Regions from separate parts of the Paenibacillus sp. R-74696 genome, predicted to be linked through region 2. Evidence: riboswitches for the same ligand, from Rfam matches in the RefSeq annotation. Region 2 holds a riboswitch; the other holds the start of a gene.

The links. A riboswitch is a leader RNA that binds a small molecule or an ion and turns the genes downstream of it on or off. The one in region 2 is predicted to bind cyclic di-GMP.
Region 1: linked by a shared signal. The riboswitch ahead of ACSR9A_RS23100 (methyl-accepting chemotaxis protein) and the one ahead of ACSR9A_RS25825 (fibronectin type III domain-containing protein) in region 2 are both predicted to bind cyclic di-GMP.

The regions. Positions count from the first base shown of each region.
Region 1 is NZ_JBPULM010000045.1:636,137-641,254, reverse strand. Features, by position in the region: gene ACSR9A_RS23120 (phytoene desaturase family protein) at 1-739, shown strand, start outside; tRNA gene ACSR9A_RS23115 (tRNA-Pro) at 1,019-1,092, opposite strand; tRNA gene ACSR9A_RS23110 (tRNA-Thr) at 1,101-1,176, opposite strand; gene ACSR9A_RS23105 (YrzA family protein) at 1,291-1,500, opposite strand; cyclic di-GMP riboswitch class I at 1,665-1,748, shown strand; gene ACSR9A_RS23100 (methyl-accepting chemotaxis protein) at 1,841-3,610, shown strand; gene ACSR9A_RS23095 (GntR family transcriptional regulator) at 3,789-4,163, shown strand; gene ACSR9A_RS23090 (ABC transporter ATP-binding protein) at 4,183-4,881, shown strand; gene ACSR9A_RS23085 (hypothetical protein) at 4,878-5,118, shown strand, end outside.
Region 2 is NZ_JBPULM010000046.1:293,464-298,581, forward strand. Features, by position in the region: gene ACSR9A_RS25825 (fibronectin type III domain-containing protein) at 1-3,033, opposite strand, end outside; cyclic di-GMP riboswitch class I at 3,107-3,207, opposite strand; gene ACSR9A_RS25830 (class II aldolase/adducin family protein) at 3,529-4,809, opposite strand; gene ACSR9A_RS25835 (response regulator transcription factor) at 4,991-5,118, opposite strand, start outside.

The DNA of each region.
Region 1 (5,118 bases), on a different contig from region 2:
ACAGCGCATTGTTGCCAGTGGCGGTCGTGTAAGCGGGATAGAGACGGACGGCGGTTTTGTGCCAGCTGATCTGGTTCTCGCGAACGGTGATGTGCTGTCCGTATGCCGAGATTTGCTCGGCGAGCAGCTGCGGCCCGCGATGACAGACCGCAAAATGGCAAGCTACGAGCCTTCGCTGTCCGGCTTTGTCACTCTTGCCGGCATTCGCAGACGTTACGATAAGCTGCTGCATCATACTGTATTTTATCCGCAGCGGTATGGGGAAGAATTTGAGGCGATTTTCGAGCGCCGCGTGGCGCCATCTAATCCTGCGATCTATTTATGCTGCTCCGCCTATTCAGAACCGGACATGGCGCCGGAAGGCGGCAGCAACCTGTTTATTTTAGCGAATGCCCCTTATACGTCGGACGCTTGGAGCTGGGAGAGGGAGGCGGAGCGTTATCAGGGACGTCTGTTGAAGCAGTTAGCTGCCTATGGCTTGGAGGGACTAGACCTTAATACGGAGCAGCTTGCTGCTTATACGCCGGAGGATCTGGAGCGGGATACGTCAGCATTTCGCGGCGCCATCTATGGCATTTCCTCGAATTCAGCGAAGCAGACGTTTATGCGGCCGTCCAATCGTGCGGATTTGCGTGGACTGTGGTTTGCAGGTGGAACGACCCATCCCGGCGGAGGAACGCCGATGGTTGCCATGTCAGGGCTGCTCACCGCAGAGGCGATGATTCGGCAGCATTCTTGAGAGAAACTAATGGTGCAAAAGAAAAGCCGCGCTTGGCTGGGTGCAGTAATGCATCCAGCCAAGCGCGGCTTATTTTTTAAAAATATAGGAAAGGATCTGATTGTCCCATCCATGCTCTATATTTCTCGGAATAAAACGCGCTGCGCCGCCAGTGGACGGCGACAGCCGTTTCACCTTGTAACCATACAGAGGGGCTTATGCCCACAAACTAAAAAGGGTCAAATAAAATAAAAAACCCTTCTAGGATTAGAGGGCCTGCTTGAAACAACTTATTAAATATCGGGACGACACGATTTGAACATGCGACCCCCTGGTCCCAAACCAGGTGCTCTACCAAGCTGAGCTACGTCCCGAGAAAAAATGGTGCCGTCGAGAGGACTTGAACCCCCAACCTACTGATTACAAGTCAGTTGCTCTACCAGTTGAGCTACAACGGCGTGGTTATGAATCGGACACAAGATGTATTATGCCACAGAACTTTAGGAGGATGCAATACCTTTTTTTAATTTTTCGAAAAAAAATTCGGGCAGCAGTCAAATGCCCGAATCGGCCTATTTTTTAACTTTAAAATGAACGACTGCGCTGTACAGCATTTTCCCGCGATCGGGATGAAAGACCGCATGATGGCTAATGGCGTGAACTTGTAAAAGCAGTGCCTTATTCGCTTCAATTTGCTGGTCAATATGCTTCTCCAGCGTTCGTAAGTCAAAAGCCTCAAAGAATTCGATTTTATCCTCAATTAAATCTAGTCGGAAATCCATTATTAACCCCCTCAAATCTCTTGCATGTCTAGCTTTCGTTAATAGTATAACGTTGTTCAGAACTAGTTTCAAAGTATCATGTCAGCTAATCACGCTTTTTGTAATTTACAAAAGGGTTTCCCTAAATTATACTTTAAAAGTGTCGAAATAAATAGAAAATTACATACTGAAAAAGGCAAACTTATTGAAAAATAAGGGCGCAAAGTTATGGGCCTAAGGTATTAAGCTATGGCTGCCAAACCACCGGTACAGGACTATAGGCTGATTCAGCTATTCAACTCGTAACGGTGGTTGAATAGCTTTTGTTTTTTTTCAGTGTATTAGGAGAGATGGAGAGAAAATGGCGATTAACCGATTGAAAGAGGCAAAATGGTTAAAATGGACATCAAGAATTTCTGATTTCTTGAAGAGACAAAAGGTCACAACGAAGCTGCTGTTCATCACTTCACTAATTACATTGTTTAATGTGGTGGCTGGCGGTTGGATTTTTATGCAAAATGCTTCGGTTAGAAGTGCAGTGAATGCTTCAAATGAGCTTCAGGAGGCCAAAAAAGAATATCAAGGTGTATCGGATTCAATGCTGCGCACGCTGCTTTCAATGATTGATGCGGTAGAAAACGGCAGCACCGGCGATGATGGCATCAATTTGGCGCTTAAGACGATGCCCGAGCGGGTAGAACATCTGAAGGTTACACTAGAGTCGCTGGATGCGAAATATCCTCACGGAGATAATGGCAACGCCTATTCGAACCAAGGCAATGTGTTTGGGCTTGCTCTGGAGCAGCTTAATAAAGAAAACGGCAATCACAGCCTGCTCTCGATTGAAGACCGTTCCGCCAAGGTCAAACAGCTTGTCAGTACATATACGATTGTTCTCAGCTTTGCGAATGAAACGGTAGAAAAATGGCTTGAAGTGGATTCGGTTGCAACACAAGATGCATTGAACAGAAGTCTTGCGGCTGCCAATACGATTATTATAATCAATATTGTGCTGCTTGCCGTTTTGCCGTTCATCATGTCCTATTCGTTAAGCCGAAATGTGAAAAAAGGCATCGTTGGCTTAATGAAGCGAATTGCCTCCTATCAAAATAACGATTTTACCTATGATGGGAAGCTGGATCGCCAAGATGAATTTGGTCAAATTGACCGTTCGCTGGAGCAAATGGGAAGTGCGCTTCGCGACACGCTTCGTTCGACTATGGATGTAAGCACGGTTGTTCTGCAAGCCTCGCGCAATATGGGTGACATGATTGTTCGCAATCAGAACGCTTCCGAGCAGGTTAAAGAAGAGATTGGCAACGGCAAAACGATTTTGATGACCCAGTATGATGATGCTACTTCGATCTCGGCCGTAACGGAGCAAATATCGGCAAGCTCGCAGCAAATTGCGGCTTCGACCGAATATATTAACCGCGATATGAAAGAAATGAGAGAGTCGTCGCGCACAGGCTCCACCGATATGAAGGGCGTCGTGCAAATGGTCAATCAGACGGTGCAGCAATTTGCCCGAGTAACCGAATCCTTTGACCGGATTAATGAGCGCTACAATAATGTAACGAAGTTTTTGGGCGGCATCCAGGATTTGAACACACAGACGAATTTATTGTCGCTGAATGCTTCGATTGAATCGGCGCGTGCAGGCGAGCATGGCAGAGGGTTTGCTGTAGTAGCAGAGGAGATTCGCAAGCTGTCGAGCCAGACGGATATCATTTCCAAAGATATTACGAAGGAGCTTAAGCTTATTCAGAACGATTTTGCCGACAGCAGCCAGAGCTTGAGCAGCTTCTCAGAAGTGATTGAAACGACGAAGCAGGCATCGGTGACCGCGAGCGAAATGTTTAACGGCCTGGAAAATCAAAGCAGCGTCTTGTCCGAGCAAATGGGCGAAATCTCCGTCGGTATTGATGAAATTACAAAGGGCATCACCGATATTGTTGGTTCTGTAGACAAGCTGCTGCAAACCTCCTCCGAGGTGAATGGCAAAATGGAGCAGATGAGCGGAATGTCCGAGGATCAATTTGAGGTATCGATTCAGCTTCAAGAGCTAGCTGAGAAACTACAGGGCTCTTCCACTAATTTGCGCGAAAAAGCGGCTGTATTCAAGGTGTAAGCTCGCTTTTAATGGATTAGTAAATGGAACAATAAAAAGGAATACTAAAGAGTAAATAGCTGCTTTCAGCGCCCGTGGGCGATTGGAGGCAGCCTTTTTTTTATCCAGCCCTTTACAACAACAGAATACTAGTGTACTATTTAGATATAACACTAACACATTAACACGGAGGTGACTTATGCCGATTGAATTTGACAACAACCAGCCAATCTACATCCAGATCATGAACTACATTAAACAGCAAATTATTAGCGGGAAGCTTAATCCCGGCGATAAAATCGATTCGGTGCGCGAGCTTGCAGTGGAGCTGCAAATCAATCCGAATACGATACAGCGTACTTTTCAGGAGCTGGAGCGTGAAGGCATCGTCGAAACAAGGCGGGGACTTGGAAGATATGTAACGAGCGAGGAGGCGGCGATTGTGAGTATTAAAAAAGAGATGGCGGCTGCTTTGCTCGGACGTTTCATTCAGGGGATGCGCGATTTGGGCTTTAAGCAGGAGGACATTGTAGCGATAGTATCGGAAGCAGTTAGCAAGGAAGAGCAGAAATAGGCGGGGGGAGAATATACGAATGAAGAAGATTGTTGAACTGCAAGCCGTAACGAAAAACTACGGATCGAGAAAAGCGCTGCATAATATTAATTTAAACCTGGAAGCTGGCAAAATTATTGGTCTGCTTGGCAGCAATGGCAGCGGCAAGAGTACACTCATGAAGCTGGCGGCAGGACTCATTCAGCCAACCTCAGGAAGCGTTCGAATTTGCGGGGAGCCGATTGGCATCGGGACAAAGGCGGTTACGTCCTTTATGCCGGATCAGCCGGTAACCGAGTCGTGGATGCGGGTGAAGGATGCCCTTCGTTTTTTCAGTGATTTTTATAAGGATTTCGATCAGGAGAAAGCGGGGAGCATGCTCGACTTTTTGAAGCTGGATCGCAATGATCGCATTAGCTCTTTATCCAAAGGGATGAATGAGCGGCTGCAGCTCACGCTGTCGCTGTCGCGTCAAGCTAAGCTTTATTTACTCGATGAGCCGATAGGCGGCGTTGATCCCGTCGCGCGGGGCAAAATTTTGGACGCTATCGTTAAATTTTATAATGAAGACAGCTGTGTGCTCATCTCGACGCATTTAATTACAGATATCGAACGGGTTTTCGATGAAGTCATTTTTATTCAGAACGGCGAAGTTTCACTGCGTCAGGATGTGGAGAGCATACGCTCCAAGCATGGTAAAAGTGTAGATGAACTATTCAGGGAGGTATTTTCAGAATGATAAACTTATTGAAATATGACTGGAAACGCAATGCGAATTTAATTATGGGCTCGGCGGCGGCGCTTATTATTTTGCAGGGAGCACTTTCCTTTTTTACTGCAACGCGTAATTGGCAGCCTGCAATGTCGCTTACATTAATGTTCATGGGCTATTTATTCGTTGCCCTCATGTTGATCATATTTTCCTCAAAGACTTACTCCCATAACCTTAAATCGTACGGTCGCCGCTTATTGCCGC
Region 2 (5,118 bases):
CCCCCCTGCATTTCTAGCTCTAATCCGGTAAGTATGCTCCGTAAACGGCAGCAAATCCTTATGAACATACGTTAAATTCAAGCCATTATTTACAATCAGCCCGTCCACTTCGATATCATAGCCAACTGCTCCAATTACTTGATCCCAGGTTACAGTAATAGCTGTGCCCGTAGCTGTAGTGCGTATATTCGAAGGTACTCCCGAAAGTGTTGTACGTGTAATGGAATGGCTCCATTGTCCAATGATGCCATTATTTTTGGCGCGTACCCGGTACGTATGCTCGCCGCTCTGTTCTAAATTTGAGTGCAAATAACTTGTACTGAGGCCATTATCTAAAACATTTCCATCCACCTCGATGTCGTAGCCAGTTGCCCCAGAAACCTCATCCCACTCTACTGATATACTGGAGGTGCCAGCTACTGCATGCAGATTTTTCGGGACGGAAGGCAATGTAGCCGCCGTAACTTTCTCGCTCCAATTACTTGCTCCATTGCTATTTTTCGAACGAATTCGGTACGTATGCGATGTGTTAGGCTCTAACTGGTCATGCAAATATTCCGTTCCCGTTATATTGCTTTTAACTGCGCCATCCACCTCAAGATCATAGAAATCCGCACCAGAAATAGAATCCCAAGTAATATGAATCGATTTATCCGTTGCTGTTGTATTCAGTACACCAGAGGTTCCAGGAAGCGTAGATTTCACAAGTATCGGGCTCCATTGCCCCGGACCGCTTGTATTCACCGCTCTTATTCGGTAGGTTCGCTGAATGTTTGAATTCAGATTTTCTTCAAAATAGTGATTCACGTTGCCAATGTTAACGACCGTATTGTAGGTTTCCACCTCATAGCCAGTAGCGCCTCTCACATTTTCCCAAGTCAAGGTTACGGAATCGCTTGTCGATTGCAGCTTAATATCCTCGGGTACGTCCGGCAAAGTCCAAACCTCCGATACAGAAGACCATTCGCCCTTCAAATCGCCGCTCGTCGCTCTGACTCTGTAATAATGCACCGTGCCGGATGGCAGTGGTTCATGAATAAATTCATTATGAATGCCCATTGGATAAATGCTGCCGTCTGTTTCAACCTCATACCCATCTGCATTGAATGCTGTAGTCCAACCGACCTTCACCGCATTTTCAGATGGAATAGTCTGAATGGCGGGAGTTGCAAACGGAGATAGCTGACTAGCTGGTACAACCTCTTTCGCTCCAGAAGCGCTTTGCCATGATAAAATAGCCTTTGGCGAACCATTACGGCTAACATATTCCATTTGAATGTCAATCTTTTGACCAGCTTCTAGTGCAATAGAGCCAGTAAATAATTTATTCCCTTGGGCTGCCCACTCATCGATAATTAGAGTTCCATTCACATATAATTTGACTCCGCCATTAACATCAGCCTCAAACGTATAGTTCTCTGCATAATAAGGCTGGATTTGTCCGGTCCATCTGACAGAAAACCGTCCATCATTTAGACCTGTTGAAGAAACGGGAGCCTTGCCTTGCAAAGCAGGTTGCTCTAGCACCGTCGTTTTTTCACCATCCAAATTTTCCTCTGTAAAATATTCCGCCTTTAACCCTGCTGCCAAATACTTCAGCTTCGTTGCCCCTTCAGTACCAACTCCGATATTAATAATCGGTTTCTGATTAGCTGTAATGCCGCCTCCGATCGCAACGATGCCTCCGGTCTCAATATTCAAGTGATTGTTGACATGCATATCGCCTTGAATAAATAAATCTCCGCGTTTCACAGAAATATTGGCTTGCTGATTATTGGAAACCAGGCTGCCAACAACCATTTCCTCATCAATATTCATAGTTACATTTGTATTGATATGAAGACTTCCGGGCACAATGACTCTTCCCGCTTGTACATTAAGCAGGCCACTATTATAAGTAAGGCTTCCAGCTATGAAATGGTCCGCAATCGAAACGTTAGAATTATTATTCAAGTGCAAGGAACCTTTGACCCATAAATTCCCTCCCATTGTCCGAGTGGAATCATTCGGTTTTTTAATATCTATAGTCAGCTCGGTGTTCGCATTCATGCTTCCATTGACGACCAACGTTCCATAAACCGTAATGGTCAGCTTATTGTTCGTATTAATCCCCTCTGCAATGACATAAACCGGTTTCGTAGGCGAGCCTAATGTCAATGAGGAATCTAAATTTAAATGGCTCACCGTTACAGCGACCATATCACTGCTGCTGTTATTGATTGCTGCCTCCAGACCTGATGCACTGCAATTATTGCAGGAGATAAATGACGGGTTGGATGCCGCCAGACTGCTTTCGAGCGAAGCCATTTCTGCATTCATATACCGGCTAATTTCCGGATTCAAATCGCCTACCCGAATAAAGGGCAGCGCATTATGCTCATTATTTTGATTGCCAGAAATAATAATTTTATTGCCCTGCAGCTTGTTTTGCTCCGCTGGATTTCCAATTTGCGGCTTTGGAATCGTTTGAATAATAGGCTCTAGAGATTTAATCTCGATATACTGAATAGCGGTTGTATCTTCGCTGCTGCCTGCATGGAGCGTCAGTTTCCCGTCAGCAATGACAACCCCCTTCTGGAAAGTCACTTGTCCGCCAGCTGGCAGCTCCGTATTCTCCCAAAAAGTGTTGCCCTCTACATTAAGCGTATTATTGCTTTCATATACAGAGTTTCCAACACTGACCTTCACGTTATACCTGCCATTCGGCAGCTCAATCTCCCATTCGCCGCCTTCTTGCACTTGAATAGAAGAGTTTTGAAGCGGAGCATCGTAGGTGCTTCCCGTAACCGTAGACTGCGTATGATCCATATTCCAACCATAGAAGTATCCATTATGTGGACCATACTCATTCCCATGGTCGGCCAAATAGCCATCTGCTGCTAAAGCATCAGCTGCTTTAAACTGAATATTAACGCCTCGAAATGCCGTGGCAGCCTTCGTAGAATCGCTCCAGATCGAAGGCAAGAACAATTGAATGATTAATGACAAGCACAATACTCTTATTACACCTTGCTTAATCTGACTAAAATACATTTGAATATCCTCCTCTATTAAGAAAAACGGCTGTCGCCACCCTCTGGCGGCAAATAAAAAAGACCCATTTACTTTTGGCGGCCCGGCTGTCATACGGCAACCATAATGATGGTTTTCCGTGAAGACCCGTGGCTTTGCGTCCCTGTCTTTCGATCAGGTTTGCCTTTTTCAATTTCAATGGGCTTGTTGATTTTCAAACCAACCTTTGAACTAATAGTTCTTTGTACTTAGTATATCGGTTGGATATTTGAAATTTTATACTACATAAGTCATGAAAATAAATATTTTTATTTATCAAATCATCCCTCATTAATAATCCCCCCAGTTAATCCTATTTGAACTCACAATAATCTTCCTTTTCATCTGTTATCTATATCCTAAGTTTTACTATCAACAAAAAAATGCCCAACCCGCAAATCCACAGGCTGGACATATACCATCATATTTAAGTTCACTTCAATATTAATTTAGGTAAAATGATTCAGGCAAAATGACCTATTTCAACCCAAATGCCTGCTCCAGTTCCGTAATCCTCGACTGCTCCATATGCACAATAGCGCCAATGTTTTTCGCTGAAATGGTTGCTTTCGCACTGTATTCGGCTACCTCCAGACGGTCGAAGGCGTTCAGCAGGCTTTGCCCGGTGACGATGACGCAGTCATTTTCGGCAATGACGATGGGCGTGTTCTCCTGAAAAAGCTGTGCCGCCTCCTGCGGCTTTGTATACAAATCTCCATATGGGAGCTTAGGAATATTCCGCAGCAAAATATAGCTTTCCGGAATCGTCCGCGAATCCAGCAGCTCCTCCGTCACCGCAAACGCCATAATATTGGGCGGATGGGCAATAATAACCGAGTTCACATGCGGCTGCGTCTCATAAATATGCTGGTGAAACTGCACCGAGCGGCTAGGCACCTTGCCCGCCTCTTTCTTCCCGTCGTCGATGCGTACGAGATCCGCTGGCACCACATATTTACGGTCCTGATCATACGGCGTAATAATGAAGGAATTTTCACCGACCCGATGGGAAAAGGTCCCCTGTGTGCTCGTAAACAGCCGCTGATCGTAAGAACGCTTAATGAGCTTGCACATCTCCCGACGTGCTTCCTTCTCCTCACTGCTGTAAAAGTCCGGTACGAACGCCTCCAGCAGCACCTCCCTCGTATCCGCCAGCTGTTCGGCCGCCTGCGTTACTGGCGTCCCAATCCGATTTGCCTGAATCTCCATCCGCGCGCAATATTCCAGCGTCTCGAATCTTTGAAAGGCTTCAAATAAATCGCGGCCGCCTACTACGACGCCGTGATTTTCCAGCATAATTGTGTTCAGCCCTTCGCTGAATACATCCGCTATATTTTCACCCAGCTCCGCGCTTCCCGGCAAGCCGTATTTCGCCATACCCACCTCGCCGCAGATCAAATAGTCATTTGGCAGCAGACGGACATTTGGCACTTTACGCACCATGCTGAACGCCACAAGCGCCGGTGGATGTGCATGAACAACCGCCCGAATATCCGGCCTTCTGCGATAAATCATCTGATGAAACGGGTATTCGCTCGATGGCCGATGATTGCCCGCAATCGTACCGTCCGCCTTGACACAAACGATGTCCTGACGCGTCAGCTCCCCCTTGTCGATCCCAGCAGGCGTAATCCAAAGATCGCCATTATCGTCCAAAATCGATAAATTGCCGCCTGAAGTCGTCGTCATGCCATAACCGTAAATGCGCTCCATCATCATAACCAGCTGATCGGAAGGATGTAATAACGTAAATTCCATTTGCGTGTCCCCCTTTTTTTGCATTCACCATCTTTGTTTATATTGTATTACTTTTGTTTGTTTTTGAAAGTGACTTTTCTTACATATCAAAAAAGAATGCCTCAGGCTCATAGATAGCCCCGAAGCATTCCCACACTTTTCAATCTAAAATCACGAAAAATGATCATGATATTTGGAAATTTCATTGCTTATTTTGCCTGTCCTCAATCGGAGTAACGCCAAAAAACATTTTATAGGCTTGAGTGAAATGCGAGAAATTGGAATACCCCACCTTGGCTGCAACCATGCTGATTGGAAGTGTTGTGTTCC